DNA from 3 places in the Alteromonas sp. W12 genome. Region 2 is predicted to be linked to each of the others. Evidence: predicted binding sites of a transcription regulator. Region 2 holds the regulator's gene; each other region holds the start of a gene.
The links. The regulator sigma-54, encoded in region 2, starts transcription at its own class of promoters, with help from an activator protein. The targets are predictions, from matches to a motif close to GTTGGCACGNNNNTNGNNT.
Positions count from the first base shown of each region.

Region 1: the regulator sigma-54 is predicted to act here: its motif matches at 1,549-1,567, upstream of fliE (flagellar hook-basal body complex protein FliE).
Region 3: the regulator sigma-54 is predicted to act here: its motif matches at 1,555-1,573, upstream of AWH61_RS02315 (flagellar basal body rod protein FlgF).

Region 1 is NZ_LQXH01000001.1:607,810-610,980, forward strand. Features, by position in the region: gene AWH61_RS02450 (sensor histidine kinase) at 1-38, shown strand, start outside; gene AWH61_RS02455 (sigma-54-dependent transcriptional regulator) at 55-1,392, shown strand; gene fliE (flagellar hook-basal body complex protein FliE) at 1,634-1,969, shown strand; gene fliF (flagellar basal-body MS-ring/collar protein FliF) at 1,982-3,171, shown strand, end outside.
Region 2 is NZ_LQXH01000001.1:255,464-258,634, forward strand. Features, by position in the region: gene rapZ (RNase adapter RapZ) at 1-274, opposite strand, end outside; gene ptsN (PTS IIA-like nitrogen regulatory protein PtsN) at 359-802, opposite strand; gene hpf (ribosome hibernation promoting factor) at 816-1,103, opposite strand; gene AWH61_RS01075 (RNA polymerase factor sigma-54) at 1,134-2,615, opposite strand; gene lptB (LPS export ABC transporter ATP-binding protein) at 2,689-3,171, opposite strand, start outside.
Region 3 is NZ_LQXH01000001.1:575,680-578,850, reverse strand. Features, by position in the region: gene flgG (flagellar basal-body rod protein FlgG) at 1-726, opposite strand, end outside; gene AWH61_RS02315 (flagellar basal body rod protein FlgF) at 773-1,516, opposite strand; gene flgE (flagellar hook protein FlgE) at 1,741-3,120, opposite strand; gene flgD (flagellar hook assembly protein FlgD) at 3,135-3,171, opposite strand, start outside.

The sequences.
Region 1 (3,171 bases), 350 kb from region 2:
ACGCTCAATCTTCACAAACATTGACTCATGTTGCGTAGGTCATAGGAGAGAATAATGTCTAAAACTACCATTTTAATTGTTGAAGATGACGCAGGATTACGCGAAGCACTCCTAGACACCCTTCTGTTAGGTAACTATGAGGTTGTTGCCACTGACTGTGCTGAAGAAGCGTTAATGGTGCTGTCTTCGCGCTCCGTCGATTTAGTGGTAAGCGATATTCAAATGGGCGAAATGAGCGGTTTAACGCTACTTAAAAGTATCAAAACTAAGTACCCCAATATGCCGGTGCTATTGATGACAGCCTATGCCACTATTGATGATGCCGTGCAGGCAATGCGCGATGGCGCTACAGACTATCTATCAAAACCGTTTGCCCCAGAAGTACTGCTTAATTTAGTGGGACGCTACGCGCCGGCTCAAAAAATAGAGTCACGCACGCCTATTGTTGCTGACCCTTCAAGCTTGAAGTTACTTGAGCTTTCTCGCAAAGTCGCGAAGTCCGACGCCACTGTGATGGTAATGGGACCAAGCGGTTCGGGTAAAGAAGTGCTGTCTCGCTATATTCACGATCAGTCGCCGCGAAGTGATGCGCCATTTGTCGCCATCAACTGTGCAGCCATACCAGAGAACATGCTAGAAGCGACTTTGTTTGGTTACGAAAAAGGTGCGTTCACCGGCGCAATCCAAGCTTGCCCGGGTAAATTTGAACAAGCCCAAGACGGTACGCTGTTACTTGATGAAATAACCGAGATGGATTTGGCGCTTCAAGCTAAACTGCTACGCGTGTTACAAGAGCGCGAAGTAGAGCGTCTTGGCGGACGTAAAACCGTTAAGCTCAACGTCCGCGTTATTGCTACAAGTAACCGAGATTTGAGAAAAGCAGTGGATGCGGGAGAGTTCAGAGAAGATTTGTACTATCGCTTAAATGTATTCCCTATCGAGTGGCGCCCGCTTTCGGAACGTCCGGGTGATATTGTCCCTCTCGCAGAGCATCTAGTTCAGCGTCACGCTAGTTCTCAAGGGCTGGGTACTATCAGGTTAAGCGCAGCAGCACGCAATAAGCTGTCACAATACAGCTGGCCAGGGAACGTTCGCGAACTAGAAAACGTGGTTCAACGGGCGCTTATTTTATGTGAACACAATGAAATCGACGCCAGCGATTTAATGATTGACGAAGACATGACGGCACCTGTTGAAACACTGCAAGAGCATGTTGAAGAAAATAGGTTAGGGTCTGAGCTGCGCTACCAAGAACACCAAATTATCCTCGATACATTGGTGTCGTGTAACGGCAAGCGTAAAGATGTGGCAGAAAAGCTCGGCATTAGTCCAAGAACCCTTCGTTACAAATTAGCGCGCATGCGCGAAGACGGTATTGAAGTGCCCGCATAAGGTCGCTTTCTACACTTTCGGTTTCCTCGTCCTTATCCGTCGCCTCTGTAGTAAAGAAGGCGGCGGTTTTTTGTTGCTCACACTAAGTCAAACGCCATAAATTTGGCTAACCCTCTCCCTTTTAATATATCCTGTTGATATATATAGCTTTTTAAAGTTGGCAAGCCCTTTGCTAAATCCCCTCTATACATAAGTTATACGCCGATGTTCAGGCGGTCTCGAAAAAGCACTAGGAGTGGTTATGGACGTTAAAGCCAATAGTTTGTATCAAGAAATGCAGAACATGATTGGGCAAACTCGTCTTCAAGTTAATGAGCCTCAACAGCAGCCGCTTAGTGAAGTTAATAGCTCGGCAAGTGATTTCTCGACCATGCTAAAGAATGCGGTAGATGGTGTAAACGGCATGCAGCTCGAATCTAAAGACGCGCAGCAGCGTTTTGAAATGGGCGACCCTAACTTAAGCCTAGCTCAAGTTATGCTGACGAAAGAAAAGGCAGGCATTGCTTTTGAAGCCACTGTTCAAGTGCGTAACAAAGTACTTGAAGCCTATAAAACAATAATGAATATGCCGGTGTAGGTGGAGTAGGTTATGGCTGAAGCTACAGGTACAAACCTTACGGTTCCTGATCAAAATCAAGCAGTGGACAATGAGCCAGAAAACAAATCTGGTTTTATGGACACTTTAGGTAGCGCAGATATGATGCGCCAAATGGCCCTTGTGGTTGTTTTGGTAATCTGCGTCGCCATCGCTATTTTTATTCTTATCTGGTCGCAAGAACCTGATTACCGTCCACTTGCGAAAATGGAAACCCAAGAGCTTATTGAAACCCTCGATTATATGGATGCGAACCAAATCGACTATAAGCTTGAAGGCAATATTGTTTACGTAAGAAGTGACGAATTCCAAAACATCCGTTTAGGCATGACCCGCCAAGGGTTAACAAAGGCCTCTGATGCCGGTACCGATATCATTATGCAGGATATGGGGTTTGGTGTGAGCCAGCGTGTTGAGATGGAACGTCTAAAACACGCCCGCGAGCAACAAATCGCGGCTACCATCGAAGATATCGCAAGCATTCAAAAAGCCCGTGTCTTGTTAGCTATGCCTAAAGAGAACGTATTTGCGCGAAGAGAGAAGAAAGCGTCGGCAACTGTTGTGCTAACGGCTAAGCGCGGTGCCGTTATTGCAGGTGAAGAGGTTGATGCTGTTGTCGATATCGTTGCGTCTGCAGTGCAAAACATGGAGCCGTCTAAGGTAACCGTAACAGACAGCAATGGTCGTCTGCTTAACTCAGGCTCTCAAGATTCTATGAGTGCTCGTGCCAGAAAAGAATACGAGATTGAGCGCCAGCGTGAGCAAGAGTACTTAGAAAAAATTGACGCGATACTGATTCCAGTATTGGGCATAGGTAACTACACAGCACAAGCTGACGTTACCATGGACTTTACAGCTATGGAACAAACACAGCGTAGCTACAACCCTGATTTACCTGCGGTTCGCAGTGAAATGATAATGGAAGAAAACAGCGTAGGTGGCGGTGTTGGCGGTATTCCTGGTGCACTGTCTAATCAGCCTCCGTTAGATTCTAATATTCCAGAAAATGCTGTGGGCGGCAGTCAACAAACTATGCCGGGGCGCACAGCGAAAGAATCAACACGCAACTACGAACTTGATACCACTATCAGTCATACCAAGAAACAGACAGGGGTTATTCGCAGATTAAGTGTATCTGTGGCGGTGGACTATAACCAAGTTGCGGGTGAAGACGGTGCGATGAC
Region 2 (3,171 bases):
GTACATCATCGCTCGCGTCAATGTAAACAATGGTCATCGACCACGAAGAAGGCAGGTAGTCTAAAATTTCTACCAAATCGTCAGGATTTTTAGGTAAGTTTCTCACATCGATACTTACCGCAACCTGATCGTACTCGTCAACAACTGTATGGGTTAAGGTGGGAAGTAAGTTTACCGGGATATTATCAACACAGTAATAACCTAAATCTTCCAATGCGCGAAGTGCGACAGACTTACCAGACCCCGAACGACCACTGATTATTATCAGCTTCACCTACTTTCTCCCTAATACTCTGGTTTTATCACATACGCGTTGTTGAATTAGGCGCCTACTAAACGGTTAATAGGCGCTTAATGTTTAACTTAATGCAGATAGAATATCGTCGCTTGTCGTTGCGCGACGTATTGCTTTAATCGTTTCTTTGTCGCTTAGTTTACCAGCCACGGTGGCCAGCGTTTGAAGGTGTCCTTCGGTCTGTTCCTCAGGAACGAGTAGCGCAAAAAAGATGTCTACGGGTTTCTCGTCAAGGGCGTCGAAGTCAATTGCTGGCGTGCTGGTTACAACAATGGCAATCACTTTCTCGAGGCCCGGCAGGCGTCCATGGGGCAGGGCGATACCATTGCCAATGCCTGTACTACCCATACGCTCTCGAGCCATCAAACTGTTGAGTACCGTTGCCTGATCAATGTTCTCGTTTTGCTTGGCAGCGATATCAGCGATGATCTCAAGAATTCGCTTTTTACTATTACACTGAACCGCACACTCGGTGCGGTCCAGACTTACGATGGCTTGTATATCCATGCTTAATTAACTACTAATGTTTTTTCAGTTTTTCCTTATGCTTGATTACCTGCCGGTCGAGTTTATCAACCATGCTGTCAATCGCCGCATACATGTCGGTATTTTCTGAGGATGCGAATACTTCAGCGCCACTTAAATGAACGGTCGCTTCGGCTTTTTGATTTAATTTTTCAACGTTCAGGATGACATGCACATTAGAAATGTGATCAAAGTGACGTTCAAGTTTGCTGAACTTCGTATCGACATAATTACGCAAAGAGTCGGTGATTTCGACATGATGACCAGTAAGGTTGATTTGCATATTTCGTCTTCCTTATATTATTAAGCCCGATTAAATAAGGCTTTTGCGTTGGTTCGACGGCGGGATCGACAACGATTCCCGGTACTTTGCTATTGTTCGCCGGGCAACTTTAATGCCTTGTTCGGCCAACAATGAAGCAATCTTGCTATCACTTAGCGGCTTGCTAGGCTTTTCAGCGGCCACTAATTTCTTGATCAATGCACGAATCGCTGTAGATGAACATTCACCACCAGACTCTGTTGCAACGTGGCTTGAGAAGAAATACTTCAATTCGAAGATTCCACGTGGCGTATGCATGTACTTTTGCGTTGTCACTCGCGAAATAGTGGATTCGTGCATATCTACCATTTCTGCGACATCATTTAGCACCATTGGTTTCATCATTTCCGGGCCGTGCTCAAAAAAGCCCATTTGCTGCTGCACAATGCAGTTTGCAACCTTCATTAAGGTTTCGTTACGAGATTCAAGGCTCTTTATGAACCACTTAGCCTCTTGCATGTGTGAGCGGATGAATTGTGAATCGCTACTATTCTTGGCACGGCGACTCATTGCAGCGTATTGTTGATTTACGCTTAATTTAGGCAGACTGTCGGGGTTCAGCTCAACCACCCAACGGCCATTTTTCTTGGTTACTGAGACATCAGGAATAACGTACTCAGGCTCTTTAGTAACTAAAGCACTACCTGGGCGAGGATTCAAGGTTTGCAGTAAACGCATTGCCTCGCGTAGCTGATCTTCTTTCAATCGGCTTTTACGCATAAGCGTACGATAATCTTTGCTGCTCAGTAAGTCAGAGTACTCTTCAATCAGTTGCTTTGCTTCAGCAAGCCACGGTGTGTCTTCTGAAAATTGGCGCAATTGCACCATCAAACATTCTTGTGGAGAGCGTGAGCCAGAACCAATAGGGTCGAACATCTGAATGCGCTTTAGCACACATTCTATTTCGTCCATTTCAATCGGCTCTTCCATATCATCATCGTTAACCGCTTCTAAAATATCATCAAGAGTAACGGTTAAATAACCTGACTCGTCAATAGAGTCGATGATTGCTGTAGCGATTGCGCGATCGGTATCCGAGAAATGGGTAAGGCGCATTTGCCAAAGAAGGTGCTCTTGAATATCTTCAGTAGTCTCACCTTGGAAGATTTGCTCGTCGTCATTGGATGGACCCGGAGCTGGCGAAGATGAAGCAGAGTAGTATTCGTCCCATGTGCTGTCGATTGGCAGCTCATCGGGAAGATCGTTTTTCTCAAGTGCATCGCCGGCTTCTAACGTGTCACTAGATGCAGAAGCAGTGGCCTCAGAGCCGCTGTCATCGTTGTCGATATTGTTCTTTTCTAGTTGCGGCTCGTCGTTACCTTCTTCAACTTCTAATAGCGGATTAGAATCGAGCGCTTCTTGGATCTCTTGTTGAAGATCAAGTGTAGAAAGCTGCAGCAGTTTAATGGCCTGCTGAAGCTGTGGTGTCATGGTAAGTTGTTGGCTAAATTTTAGCTGTAAAGATGGTTTCATCTACGTCTTATTTAAATGCTCTAAATTGAATATACCAGAGCGAAACTGAAAAATGACAATTCGGTTACATTAACTATAGCCTGAATTGTTCGCCTAGGTATACATCCCTTACTTTTTGATTACTTAAAACCTGTTCCGCCGTTCCTTGCGCAATAAGCTCGCCATGACTCACAATGTACGCCTTTTCACAAACATCCAATGTCTCTCGTACGTTATGGTCCGTGATAAGGATTCCAATACCCCTATCGCGAAGATGTTGTATTATCTTCTTTATATCATTAACTGATATTGGATCAACACCAGCAAATGGTTCGTCTAACAAAATAAATTGCGGTTTTGCTGCCAGAGCGCGGGCAATCTCAACGCGACGGCGTTCGCCCCCTGACAAACTCATCCCCGTACTATTACGTATATGGTTAATATTAAATTCATCAAGTAGCGCATCAGCTTCTTCTTCTTGCTGTTGTGAATTTAAATCTTTACGGGTTTGCAAAATGGCCATGATATTTTCATGCACTGTGAGCTTTCTGAAAATAGATGCTTCCTGCGGTAGGTA
Region 3 (3,171 bases), 320 kb from region 2:
CTCATACAAGCGCTGGCTTTCGATAAGGTTTACTAACTCTTCGGTCACGTTTACGTTAGACGTTTCCAACGTGCCTTGTGAGATATAACCCAAACCTTGCAGACCAGGGATCCCCTGAATAGGTGCACCGCTTGACGCTGTCTCTACATAAAGGTTTTGTCCGGTTGGTTGTAATCCGGTTGGGTTAACAAAGTCAGAAATATTAAGCTGACCGAGTACCTGCGGTTCAGCTTGGCCCCGTATGCTCACGCTAATTTCACCATCTTGAGAAATTGTGATTTGTTGCGCATCTTCGGGAATAGCCACTTCAGGCTGAAGCAAAAAGCCCGCGCCCGAAGTAACAATTTGGCCTTGGTCGTTCAGTGAAAACTGACCATTTCTTGAATATGCAATGGTGCCGTCTGGCTGCAATATTTCAAAGTAACCACGACCTTGAATTGACATATCAAGCGCGTTTTCAGTGGTTAACAGGTTACCTTGCGTGTGTGCTTTTTGAGTAGCAACGACCTTCGAGCCTGAACCAAGCATAAGCCCAGAAGGTAGCTCTGTGTCAGCAGACGAACGACCGCCTGGCTGATTGATATTCTGATAAAGCAAATCTTCAAACACCGCGCGGTCTTTTTTAAAGCCCACTGTTGACGCATTGGCTAGGTTGTTAGATACCACTGCCACATCGGTCTGTGCGGCGTCTAGTCCGGTTTTACTTATCCATAGTGCTGGATGCATGTTAACCTCCGACGTTGCTCATGGGGCAACGATGATAAAAATTCGTTTACAGAATGCGTAATAACGCATTGCCACTTTGATCTAGTTTCTCTGCTTGCTTCATCATTTTGACTTGAAGCTCGTAGTGACGCTGCAGACTTATCATGTCCACCATTTCGTCAACCGCATTGACGTTGGAACCTTCAAGCATGCCCGACATTACTTTTACGTTGGCATTGGCTGGCGCTATTGAGCCATCTTCCATTCTAAATAAGCCGTCGTTCCCACGTTCCATGTCTGCATAGTTTGGACTAACTAATTTAAGCCGCCCCACTTCTTCAATAACATTGGCAGGGGCACCTAACTGTCTCATCGACAACGTGCCATCGGCGGCGATATTGAGGTTATCTAAAGGAACAGGAAGGAATATTGGCCCATTGTCACCAAGCACGACGCGATCGTGGATATCTGTCAAAATTCCGTCATCGCCTAACTTGAAATTTCCATCACGCGAGTAAGCTTCTTGACCATTTTGATCTTGTACAGCGAACCAACCATCACCTTGGATGGCTACGTCTAAGTCGCGGTCTGTTTTAATCATCGGACCCGACTCGTAATTATTCGACGGGCTTTCTGTCATGGAAAACACGCGAGTCGGCAAACCTTCGCCGTAGGCCGGCATTGACCTTGCCTGCTCTAACTGCGCTCTGAATCCCGTTGTCTGTGCATTAGCCAAGTTATTGGCCCTAATCCCTGTTCCGAGTAGGTCTTGGGAGGCGCCACTTGCTGAAATATAGAGAAGTTTGTCCATGACTGACTTTTGACTCTGATTAAACCTTAAACAAGATTTTGCAAAGGCAGTGCCAATCTGTAGATATTTAGTCTAATTGAAAAATAAGGGCGGTATTGAATTGATATATATAGAAAAATAAAAAGGTCGCATTGTTGCGACCTTTCTAAATCGGGTCAAATAGGTACGGTTTTCCGCGCCTAAAATTTGCCGCTTAGCAACCTGCTAATGTAGCTTACTGCAAGCTATCGAATGTTAAGGATAGTCTGGTTTAGCGAGTTGTTCACTTCAAGCGCACGCGAGTTTGCCTGGAAGTTACGCTGAGCGATAATCATGTCGATGAGCTCAGTGGTAAGGTTAACGTTAGCTTGTTCTAGCGCCGAAGAGTTAATTTCGCCGAAAGTACCGGTTGTTGCTTCACCCGCTAGTGCCTCACCAGAAAGAATACTTTCCTTCCACTGAGTACTGCTCTCTTGAGTTAGGCCTTGTTCATTAGAAAAGCGAACCAAAGCGACACGAACAATAGGTTCAGACGTACCATTAGAGAACGTCGCGCGAACCAAGCCATCCGGACCAATGTCGATACCTGTTAATCGACCTACAGGCAAACCGTCCTGTTCTAATGAAGTAACTTCAAACGCAGAGGCGAACTGCGACGGTTCATTCGGTGTTGCGCTGGTAGGGTCTAAATTAAAATCGATGCTGATCTGCTGAGATGCGTCTGACCCATTAGCCAAAATCCCCGCACCCAGTGCCTCGGTCTGCATTTTAAAGTCTAAGGTAGGGTTACCGCTTGGCGTTTCCATACCAACGAAATCACCACCAGAAGAAAAGATAAGTTTCGATGCCGTTACCGTGTTCCCCGTGTTTCCACCGACCGAATTTACAGGCGTTCCAGGTACGGTACCGGTTTCGTCAACCATGTCCACCAATTGGTCATCTACTGCAGTAGCAACATACCACTCATTATCAACACCCGGTGTCGCATCCTTTATGAAGTAATAGGTCATTACGTGACTATCACCTAACGAATCGTAAACGGTTACCGATGTTGCTGCGTTGTAGGTAAGCGGATCTTCAGGGTCAAAATCTTGTGGATCTAGGGCTGCATCACCAGCAGGCAAGTTCATTCGAATGTCAACTTCTGTGGTTTGTGCGGGAGAACCCGAAGAATCTGGGATACGTACTGGCTCTGTAGTACTAAGTGCTACCGAGGCACTTGTACCATCAGAGTTAACGGGGAAACCCAATAAGTTATCGCCGTTACTGTTAACCACGAAATTGTCGCTATCTAACTTGAACTGACCCGCACGTGTGAACGAGAAGTCGCGAGACGTAATTTCAGGTACTGTCGCAAAGAAACCATTACCTGTGATCGCCAAATCAAGCGAGGTATTGGTAAACTGAAGGCTACCTTGAGAAAATTGCTGAGCAACTTCTTGAGTGAGTACACCGTCACCTACTTTAGTTTTGCCACCTGAAAGCAGTGATGCCGCATAAACATCGCCAAATTCAGCGCGAGATTCTTTAAAGCCAACTGTATTTACGTTTGCGATGTTGTTGGCGGTTACATCCAAATCTTTTTGTGCGGCTGATACGCCACTCAGTGCAATATTAAAAGACATTATTGATTCTCCTACTAACTGCCGATTTGAATGACGTCATCAAGATTGATA